Regions from separate parts of the Streptomyces sp. IBSBF 2435 genome, predicted to be linked through region 1. Evidence: riboswitches for the same ligand, from Rfam matches in the RefSeq annotation. Region 1 holds a riboswitch; each other region holds the start of a gene.

Region 1 (3,264 bases):
TGGACAGGCCGCGGGTCTTGAGCACGCCCTTGAGGGTGTGGTAGACCTCGGCGCCCCAGCGCAGTGCCTCGGAGAAGGACTCCGCGCCGATCGGCGCGATCATGAACTCCTGGATGTCGACGTTGGAGTCCGCGTGCGATCCGCCGTTGAGGATGTTCATCATCGGGACCGGCAGCACATGCGCGTTCGGGCCGCCGAGGTAGCGGAAGAGCGGCAGGTCGGAGGCCTCGGAGGCGGCGTGCGCGACCGCCAGCGACACGCCGAGGATGGCGTTGGCGCCGAGCGAGGACTTGTCGGGAGTGGCGTCCAGGTCGAACATCGCCTGGTCGATCAGCCGCTGCTCGGTGGCGTCGTAGCCGACCAGCTCCGGGCCGATCTGCTCGATCACGGCGAGGACGGCCTTCTCGACGCCCTTGCCCTGGTAGCGGTTCTTGTCGCCGTCGCGGAGTTCGAGGGCCTCGAAGGCGCCGGTGGAAGCGCCGGACGGCACTGCGGCCCGGCCCGTGCTGCCGTCATCGAGGCCGACCTCGACCTCGACGGTGGGGTTGCCTCGCGAGTCGAGGATTTCCCGGGCTACGACGACGTCGATGGACGGCACGTTGTCTCCTTCAGATGATGTCTTCTCGTCTTTTCCGGGACGAGCCTAACCGCCTGGGGCATCCGTACCGGTCCTCGGCCCGGCCCCTGAGACGGAAAACCGGCCGGGTACGCGGCGCCCGGAGGCGAGCCGCGTACCCGGCCGGCCGGTGAGGTCCCGCCCGGGGGATCACCCGGGCGTCAGCCGGGTGACGCCCGGGGATCGGTCCGTGATCCTGCCGGTGGACAACCCGGCAGCAGGCCGGTGATCAGCCGTCAGCCGAGGTGCAGGTGCTGACCCGGGAAGATCAGGTCGGCGTCCTTGACGCTGTCCTTGTTGAGGTCGAAGAGCTTGTGCCAGCCGCCGGCCACGTGGTGGCTCGCGGCGATGCCGGACAGGCTGTCGCCGGACACGACGGTGTAGTCACCCTTGTGGCCGGAGTGCCGCTGCCAGTCCGTGGCGGTGTTCTTTGCGGGCTTGGCGGGCTTGGCGGCCTTGGCAGGCTTGGCCGTGCTCTTCGCCGGGGCGGTCTTCTTGGCCGGGGTGGTCTTCTTGGCCGAGGTGGAGCTGGACGACGAGGAGGACGAGCCGCCGGGGTTGATGTCGGGCGACGGGCCGCCCGACGTCAGGCCGCCGGCCGACGCGCAGGACCAGGCGCCGGGGCCCTGGATGGCGAGCAGCTTCTCGGCGGCCGCGATCTGCTGGTCCTTGGTGGCCAGGTCGGCGCGGGAGGCGTACTGCAGGCCGCCGGCCGCTTCCCAGCTGGACTGCGAGAACTGCAGGCCGCCGTAGTAGCCGTTGCCGGTGTTGATCGACCAGTTGCCACCGGACTCGCACTGTGCGACGGCGTCCCAGGTGGCCACGGAAGCGGCCGAGGAGGACGTGGCGCCGATCAGCGGCAGGGCGATGGCGGTACCGGCGACACCGGCGAACGTGGCGAATCGGACCATCTTTGAGGCGCGACGGTGCTTACCCATGTGTGTGTTCCTCACCGACGCCTACGAGGTCAGCTGTCGGGTTCGGGCGTGAGTTGCCCGGCCGGCACCCGCTGTACGTACACGGATGACCGGCTTCACCCCGAGCCGGACCGGTGGCGTGGGCGTCGCAGCGGCGTGCTGTCCGTGCCGCGCGGCGTACTGCCTCTGGTCCGGCGGAAGACCGTGGGTCCCCCGCTCCTGCCTGCGGCGCTTTCGCGTCGACTGTTCCCGTGGGTGCGGCGGCAGGACTCGGCGTTCCGCTCCGACGGGGCCCGCTGTGGCGGGCGCTTAGACGTTAAGCACACCGGACCCGGTTGAACAAACACTCGCGTTTCGGGCGCCAACTGCCGTCCGGCATTCGGGGGCTGGACGAATCCGCAGGTCGGAACGCCGGATTTCAGCAGGGAGCGAGCAGCCGGTCACAGGAGGGGAGAGAGCCTTGTCACATCGCCGCGCGACCTGGAAGTACCGTACGTCCGTTTTGTCAGTCGGCCCGTACGGCACGGAAGTTCGACCTTCCGGCGGTCACGGCTCAGCCGAGATTCAGGATCTGTCCGGGTTTGATGAGGTTTGGATTGTCGCCGATCACTTGGTGGTTGGCGTCGTACAGCTGACCCCATCCACCGGCGACGTCATGATCGGCGGCGATCCCGGACAGCGAGTCGCCCTCGCCCACCTTGTACGTACCCGGGTCCGTACCGGCGCTCGCGCCCGTATTGCCGGTGTTGCCGGTCTCGTTGACATCCGCGGTGTTCGCGGTGACCGCGGTGGTTTCGGTGCGGGTCGCCCGGTCGGCCGCGGCCAGCGCCTCGTCGGAAGGGCTGTACGGGCGCCCGTGGCGCCCGCCCCCGTCCGTGGGGGTACCGGGGTCCGCGGGGTCCGACGGGGCGGCGGGAGGAGCGCTCTGCGTGGGCGCGGCGGGGTCGGCCGCAGGGGGCGTCACCGTGCCCGAGGCGGGGTCGGTCGGCGTACCGGCGGCCGGCGGCGCGGTGGTCGGCGTGCCGGCGGCCGGCGGCACGGCGGGCGGTGCCGGTCTGGCCGGTGCCGGGTGTCCCGGTGTCCGTGACCAGTCCGGTGCCCTGCTCGCAGCCGGGCCAGGCGTCGGGGCCGAGATCGGCCAGGATCTTCTCCGCCACGGCTATCTGCTGCGCCCGGGAGGCCATGTCGGGCCGCGAGGCGTAGACCGTGCCGCCGTACTGGCTCCAGGTGTCCTGGGTGATGGCGAGGCCGCCGTAGAAGCCGTTGTGGGTGTCGGCGTTCCACAGGCCGCCGGTCTCGCACATCGCGACCTTGTCCCAGGTGCCGGCCTCCGTGGCGTGCGCGGCGCCCGCGCCGGCTCCCAGCAGCGGCAGCGCGAGTCCCGCGCCGGTCGCCGCGACCGTCACCATGGCCGCTGGGGCCTGGCGGGGACGTCGGTGCCTGCCGTTCCCTGACGAGAGCATGCGGTCGCCTTTCCTCACAGCCTTACGCGCCCGCGCGTCCCGCCGTCACCGGCAAGTGCCGCGCACCGTGGGGTCCGGCGCGTCCCGCGAGCCGAGCGTGCCTCGCGTTGACCGCAGAACGTAGCGGTGTTGGCCAGGGGATCACAAGTCGATGTAGCGCTCATCACGTCGCGGTCACGGCCCTGACGTACGGTCACTTCCCGTGCGGCGCCACGGGTGTGAACGCCACCGGCAGGGTCCGCAGCCCACGCATGATCAGACCGCCGCG
Region 2 (3,264 bases), on a different contig from region 1:
GGGCCGTTGGAGGCGGTGCACCGCGCCTGCGTGCGCATCCTGGACTGCGCGCCGCGGGTCGTGGTGCCGGGGCACGGCCCGGTGATGACCCCCGCGGATGTCCGCCGCTACGCCGACTACGTGTGGGACTTGCGGGCCGCCGTCCACCGCGGGCACGCGGCGGGCCGGCCGCTACCGGTGCTCGCGGCCGAACTGATCGCCGAAGACCCCTACCCGCGCTGGGGCCTGCCCGAGCGGATGGCCGTACTCGCCGCGATCGAGTACCGCGCGCTGGACGGCGTCACCGAACGCCCCGACCTGGTGGGCCTGCTGGCCTTCGCGGCCGGTTTCGCGCACGACCGTGTGAGCGGTACGGCGGCCGGGAGCGTACCGGCCGGCAGCGGCGGCTGAGCAACCACGCCCGAGCGGCTGCCGCATGGGGACGATATGCCGACGACCCCGGCGTCGGGGGGGGTGTACGCCGGGGCCGCCGGCTGTTCTTGGGGCGGCGGGCCGCAGGGCCTGCGGGTGACCGGTTCGGCGGACGTGCGCGGCCACGCGCATGTCCGAACGCACCGGCGGCGAGGGGCGGCGCCTCAGACGGCGACGTCGTGGCCGTACAGCCACGGCACCGGGTCGACCGGCGCGCCGCCGCCCGGCCGTACTTCGAGGTGCAGATGCGGCCCGGGCACATTGCCGGTCGCGCCGACCCGGCCGATCGTGTCGCCCGTGGTGACCTCGCCGGACGTGGCGACCATCGTCGAGAGGTGGCAATACCACAGCTCGGTGCCGTCATCGAGGCGCAGGACCACCCGGTAGCCGTACGAGCCCGCCCAGCCGGCCGAGGTGACCGTGCCGCTGTGGACGGCGTGCACCGGGGTGCCGGTGGGGGCGGCGAAGTCCTGGCCTGTGTGGGTGGCCCACATGTTGCCGGACTCGCCGAAGGCGGCGGTGAGGGTGTAGGACGCCACCGGCTTGACGTAGGAGGCGGCGAGTTGGGCGAGCCGGTCGGCCTCGGCCTTCGCGGCGGCCTCGGCGGCGGCCCTGGCCTTCGCGGCGGCCTCCGCCTTCGCGGCGGCGGCCTGCTCGCGCACCTTGCGGGCCGCGGCTTCCTTCGCCGCCTGCTCGGCGGCGAGCTTCTCGGCCGCCTCGCGCTCGACGCGGGCGGCGGCCTCGCGCTGCCGGGTGACCTGCTCGATGATCCGGGTGCGGAGGGCTTCGCCGGGGTCGGCGGGAACGGCGGCGGGCGGGGTCGCGTCCTCGTCGCCCGCGGGGTCCCGGCCGGCGTCGGTCGCGTGAACGACGGCGGAGGGGTCGTACGTGGGGGTGCCGACCGCGACGTCGGGCTGCGCGGCCGCGATGGCCGGCGCCGGGAGGACGTCGAGGGCGTCGGGGAAGGCGGGCGTGTCGGGCAGCGATATCGGGGGCGCGGTGGCGGGTGCCTCGGCCGCCGCCGCCACTCCGCCGGCGCCGACCGCGGCCATTGCCGCGAGACCGATCATGGTGGACCCGACGGCGGCACCGCGGGCCGGCAGCCCGGCGCGCTGCCGCGGGAGGCGGAGCTGGCTGCGCAGGCCCGCGGCCTCGGAGCCGTAGTCGAACTCGCCGTCGGAGCCGGAACCGGAGTCGGAGACGGCGGGGCCGTCGGACGGGCCGCCGGCCGGCACGGACCCGTCCCGCTCCCCGAAGGGCCACTCCCCGGTCGGTTCTGCTACCGGGGCAGGAGCGTAGGCAGGCTGGTTGGACGCCACGGGGGCGCACTCCTTTCCTTCCTTCTCGCCTACCGGGTTAGCTGACGGGTTCGGAGCAGGAAGGTCTCCTACGGGCCTGACGGCTGCCCGATTCACCCCATTGGACCCCTCCCGCGGTAGCGGAAGGGCGGGTCCCCGGTTCCCGCGGACGGGATTCGGCAAGCGCACGGTGCCGCCTGTCGGCGGCGGTGACGACCGCGCTGCGTTATCGAACGTTAATAGAGCCGGAGAGGTTTTCCAAGCCGAATCGGAGAGTTGGGGGCGGGAACCAATCGGACAGGGTGTATGTAGAGCATATGAACCGGACACGCGGCGTGGCCTGACGGTGATGTGAGCGTGTGTCAGTCGTTATCGGAGCGGTCGGAATGACTACGGGCGGTGAGTCGGTGACGGCAGGGCGCAATGGCGTACGAGTCCCGGCCGGTACGGGCGTGCGCGGGCGCACAGGTGGGGGCGCGAGGCGGAGTGCGCTCCGCCGTACGGATGAACGCGCGGACACGGACGGCCGCGCGGGCAGGCAGGCCGGGGTGCGCGCGGAGATATCCGCGGGACCGGCGACAGGGGTGCCAGTGGTCTGGACCTGTGCCAATTCACGAACCGCTTGGCATGCCATGGGCGCGGGCCGCACGATGGGCGGGCCCCACGTTCTTGTCATGCACCCGTCCCCACCATGACGCCTCAGGGAGCCTTCGATGGAACGCCCCAACTCCGCGGTGCCCAGTCGCCGTTCGCTGCTGCGCGGCGGGCTCGGACTCGGTGCCGCCGCCACCGGGGGCCTGGCCGCCGGCCTCCGGCCCGCCGGCACCGCCCAGGCCGCCACCGCGTCCGGCAGCCCCCGCGCCGCCGCGGTCGACTACCCGTCAGCCGCCTGGGCCCCGGCCAGCACCGCCAACTACACCGCGGCCAACCGCCCGACCACCTATCCGGTGCAGCTGGTGATCATCCACGTCACCCAGGAGACCTTCACCGACACGATCTCGCTCTTCCAGAACCCGGCACACGCCGCCGCGGCACATTACGTCGTCCGGTCCGCAGACGGCGCCATCGACCAGTGCGTCCGCGAGCACGACGTCGCCTGGCACGCGGGCAACTGGGACTACAACACCCGCAGCATCGGCATCGAGCACGAGGGCTGGGTGGACCAGCCGGCCTACTTCACCACGGCGCTGTACCACTCCTCGGCGGCACTGACCGCGGCGATCTGCGACAAGTACGGCATCCCCAAGGACCGCAACCACATCCTCGGCCACTCCCAGGTACCCGGCACCGACCACACCGACCCGGGTCCGAACTGGGACTGGGTGCGGTACATCCGGCTGGTCAACGGGGTCTGACGCCGGCCTGGTCCCGGCCCGCTCCCCCGCGGGCCGGCGCGGTCAGCGCGGCTCGCGGCCCCCGTCGGGGCCGTCCAGCGGGAACATGACGCTGAGCCGGGGCAGGCGCCTGGCCGCCTCCTCCTCGTCGCGGGCCGTCCAGCGGCGCCCTGCCGGGTCGCGGCCGCCGGAGGGTGCGGGGGACCAGGTACGCCCCGGGA
Region 3 (3,264 bases), on a different contig from region 1:
ACGCTGCCCGCTTACGAGCGCTACGCCCGCGAGGCGCTGCCGGAGGAGAGCGCCGATGTCCTGGTGCGTGCCGACGACCCGCGGCACCCGGCCTGGACCGGCTGAGGGCAGGCGCGCCGTACCGGGACCGGCGCGGCAAACGGGTGCCGCGGCCCGGCCCCGACCGCCGCGGCAAACGGCGCCGCACCCCGGCCCGGACGGGCGCGGCAAACGGGCGCCGCGCCCGTTCCCGGAGTGGCTGAAGGCCCCGCCCCGCACCGGTTGGCGGCCCCTGGACGTCCCGCCTTGCCCTGGGGGTGCGCACGCCGCTAGCGTCCTCGAACACCATGACTGTCGCCACCGCGCCGCTGACCGCCGAGCACATACCCCTGGCCGTGCAGCGCTACGACCGCTGGTTCTCGCGCGCCCGGCTTCCCCCCTCCCAGCGGTCCTGGCTGGCGGACGGACCTGTGCGCGGCGACGAGTTGGTGGGCAAGCTGCACGCCGTGCCCGGCCTCGAATCCTGCCGCGCGCTGGACGGCGACGGCAATCTGATCGGCTACCTCGCCGCCCAGCCGGTCACCCTCGCCCCGGACGACCCGGCGGCGCTGCGCACCCACCCGCGCTCCGCCCTGGTCCCCTACGGCGGCCACGCGCTGCCCGGCGGCCGGGAGACCGAGGTGCTGCGCTCGCTGTACGCCCGGATCGCCGACCGGCTGGTCGCCGACCGCCGTCTGGTCCACTACGTACAGGTGCCGGCCGGCGAGATCGCCACCGCCCCCTGGTCCGACCTCGGCTTCGGGCGCGAGCTGGTGCACGGCCTGATGGCGGTCAAGGCCAGGGGCCGCCAGCCGCGCGGCGTCGACGGCCTCGGCATCCGCCGGGCCGGCCCCGGCGACCTGCCGCAGATCGGCCGGATGGCCGCCGAGTCCTCCCGGCGGCAGCGCGAGTCGGCGATGTTCCAGCCGCAGCCGGAGGGCGCGCTCGCCGCGCTGCGGCTGCACTACGCCGACGCGCTCGCCGACCCGCGCTGCGGCGCCTGGATCGCGTCCCGCAGGGGCGAGGAGATCGCCATGGTGCTGGTCGTCCCGGCCGTCGCCGACCCGGTGACACCCGAAGCCTGCGTCGAACTCGCCGAGGCGTACGTGGCGCCCGCCGCGCGCGGCGAGGGCATCAGCCGGGTGCTGCTGGCCACCGCGCTGGCCTGGGCCTACGACGGCGGCCACCGCTACATGTCGGCCCGCTGGCACTCCGCCTCCCCGCTGGCCGCCGGACACTGGCCCGCGGTCGGCTTCCGGCCGGTGGGCTACCGGCTCAGCAGGACGCTGGACGCGCGGATCGGCGGAGCGCCGGGCAGCTACTGACGGGCGGACCGGCGCCCTGTCGGCCGCGACTCAGGGCACATCCGAAACGGCCGTACATATCCGGCATTTCACGGTGATGCGGGTCACCTCCGGCTCGTCGTGTGACCGGCGTCATGGTGTGAACACGGTCCGGCTTCCCCGGACCACCCGCTGTTCACGGCGCGGCCCGTTTCTCACCCCGCGCACCCCGCCGCTCGACCCGCCGTGACCGGCGCGCACACGTACCGGTGCGCGCGGATGGCGAGGAGTAACCACCGGTACGGGCGGAATGGTGCGGCATGCCGCGTTTGGTTGCCCGCCGCTCGGGGCGTCGTCTAGCTTCGCCCTACCGCGGGCCGGACGTCCGCGAGATCCGCCGGGCGGAACGCCGAATCCTGCCGCCGCCCGGTCACCGGAACAGCCGAGCATTCAGGGCAGGAGCGGGGGACCCAGGCAAGCCGCCGTCCGGGAGGACCCGGACGGCTCGGGGTGAAGCCGCACTGCCGTACGCGCGCCGCACAGCGCGACCACGGCGGACCGCGGCCGGGCATCTCCTGCCCGAACCCGACAGCTCACCTCGCAGGCGTAGGAGAGGAAATCCCCCATGCCCGCAAAGGGACAGCACCGCAAGCCCCGCTCACTCAACCGCCTCACCCGCGTGTGCATCGCCGCGGGCACCGGAGGCGTCGCCCTCGTGGTGCCGCTGGTCGGCGTCGCCCACGCGTCGGCCGCCGAGCCGGCCAAGGCGCCGGCCGTGTCCGCCAAGGCCCAGCAGTACACCGTGGTCCCCGGCGACACGCTGGCGAAGATCGCCGCCGCCCACCACGTCAAGGGCGGCTGGAAGCCGCTCTACGAGGCCAACAAGAAGGTCATCGGCGCCAACCCCGGCCTGATCCGGCCCGGCCTGCACCTCACGCTGAACACCGCCCCGGTCAAGGCCGCCCCGGCCCCGGCGGCGAAGACCGCGTCCGCCCCGGCTGCGAAGGCGGCGCCCGCCGCCGTGAAGGCCGCAAGCTCCACCGCCTACAGCAAGCCGGTCGGCGACGCCGCGATCGGTACGCAGTACCACGCCGAAGGCTCCAACTGGTCCTCCGGCTACCACACCGGTGTCGACTTCCTGGTCAACAGCGACACCCCGGTCCACTCGGTGGCCGCGGGCACCGTGGTGCACGCCGGCGCGGACGGCGCCTACGGCAACGACGTGATCATCCAGCACGCCGACGGCAAGTACACCCTGTACGGGCACCTGACCGACCCGGTGGTCTCGGTCGGCCAGACCGTCACCTCCGGCCAGGAGATCGGCATCTCCGGCGCGACCGGCAACGTCACCGGGCCGCACCTGCACTTCGAGGTGCGCACCACCCCGGACTACGGCTCCGACATCGACCCGGTCGCCTACCTCGCGGCGCACGGCGTCACCGTCTGACCCTCCGGCGCGCCCCCCGAGAACGTGCCCGCCCGGATTCCATCCCCGGGCGGGCACCGCCTTTTCCCCGGCCGCTCCCCGGCATCCTTCGGTCCCGGCTACCCGAACATCCCGGCCAGCTCGCCGCGCGAGACCACACCGAGCTTCGGATACGCCTTGTAGAGGTGGTAGCCGACCGTCCGCGGACTGAGGAACAGCCGGGCCGCGATGTCCTTGTTCGACAGGCCCTCCGCGGCCAGCCGCACGATCTGCGACTCCTGCGGGGTGAGCCCCGCCGCCGCGTCCACCGGGCCGCCGTCCCCGGCCGCCTCCGGCACCGTGCCGCCCGCCGCGCCCAGCTCACCGCGCGCCCGGTCCGCCCACGGGTGCGCGCCGAGCCGCTCGAAGGTGTCCAGGGCACCGCGCAGCCGCACCCGGGCCTCGTTCTTGCGCCGCGCCCGCCGCAGCCACTCCCCGTACAGCAGCTCGGTGCGGGCCGACTCCATGGCACGCCGGTGCGGGTCGTGCGCCGCCAGC

The links. A riboswitch is a leader RNA that binds a small molecule or an ion and turns the genes downstream of it on or off. The one in region 1 is predicted to bind cyclic di-AMP.
Region 2: it holds a riboswitch for cyclic di-AMP, as region 1 does, so the genes downstream of both, V7E46_RS30295 (M23 family metallopeptidase) here and V7E46_RS12200 (transglycosylase family protein) in region 1, are expected to answer to the same signal.
Region 3: it holds a riboswitch for cyclic di-AMP, as region 1 does, so the genes downstream of both, V7E46_RS10210 (M23 family metallopeptidase) here and V7E46_RS12200 (transglycosylase family protein) in region 1, are expected to answer to the same signal.

What each region holds. Positions count from the first base shown of each region.
Region 1 is NZ_JAJSYW010000047.1:26,464-29,727, reverse strand. Features, by position in the region: gene eno (phosphopyruvate hydratase) at 1-598, opposite strand, end outside; gene V7E46_RS12200 (transglycosylase family protein) at 853-1,554, opposite strand; cyclic di-AMP (ydaO/yuaA leader) riboswitch at 1,558-1,774, opposite strand; gene V7E46_RS12195 (LysM peptidoglycan-binding domain-containing protein) at 2,087-2,572, opposite strand; partial or broken gene V7E46_RS12190 (transglycosylase family protein) at 2,700-2,837, opposite strand; gene V7E46_RS12185 (cytochrome P450 family protein) at 3,190-3,264, opposite strand, start outside.
Region 2 is NZ_JAJSYW010000237.1:2,377-5,640, forward strand. Features, by position in the region: gene V7E46_RS30290 (MBL fold metallo-hydrolase) at 1-390, shown strand, start outside; gene V7E46_RS30295 (M23 family metallopeptidase) at 576-1,730, opposite strand; cyclic di-AMP (ydaO/yuaA leader) riboswitch at 1,743-1,901, opposite strand; gene V7E46_RS30300 (N-acetylmuramoyl-L-alanine amidase) at 2,423-3,064, shown strand; gene V7E46_RS30305 (DUF4240 domain-containing protein) at 3,107-3,264, opposite strand, start outside.
Region 3 is NZ_JAJSYW010000037.1:1,058-4,321, forward strand. Features, by position in the region: gene V7E46_RS10200 (uridine kinase) at 1-105, shown strand, start outside; gene V7E46_RS10205 (GNAT family N-acetyltransferase) at 327-1,343, shown strand; cyclic di-AMP (ydaO/yuaA leader) riboswitch at 1,732-1,921, shown strand; gene V7E46_RS10210 (M23 family metallopeptidase) at 1,927-2,748, shown strand; gene V7E46_RS10215 (helix-turn-helix transcriptional regulator) at 2,847-3,264, opposite strand, start outside.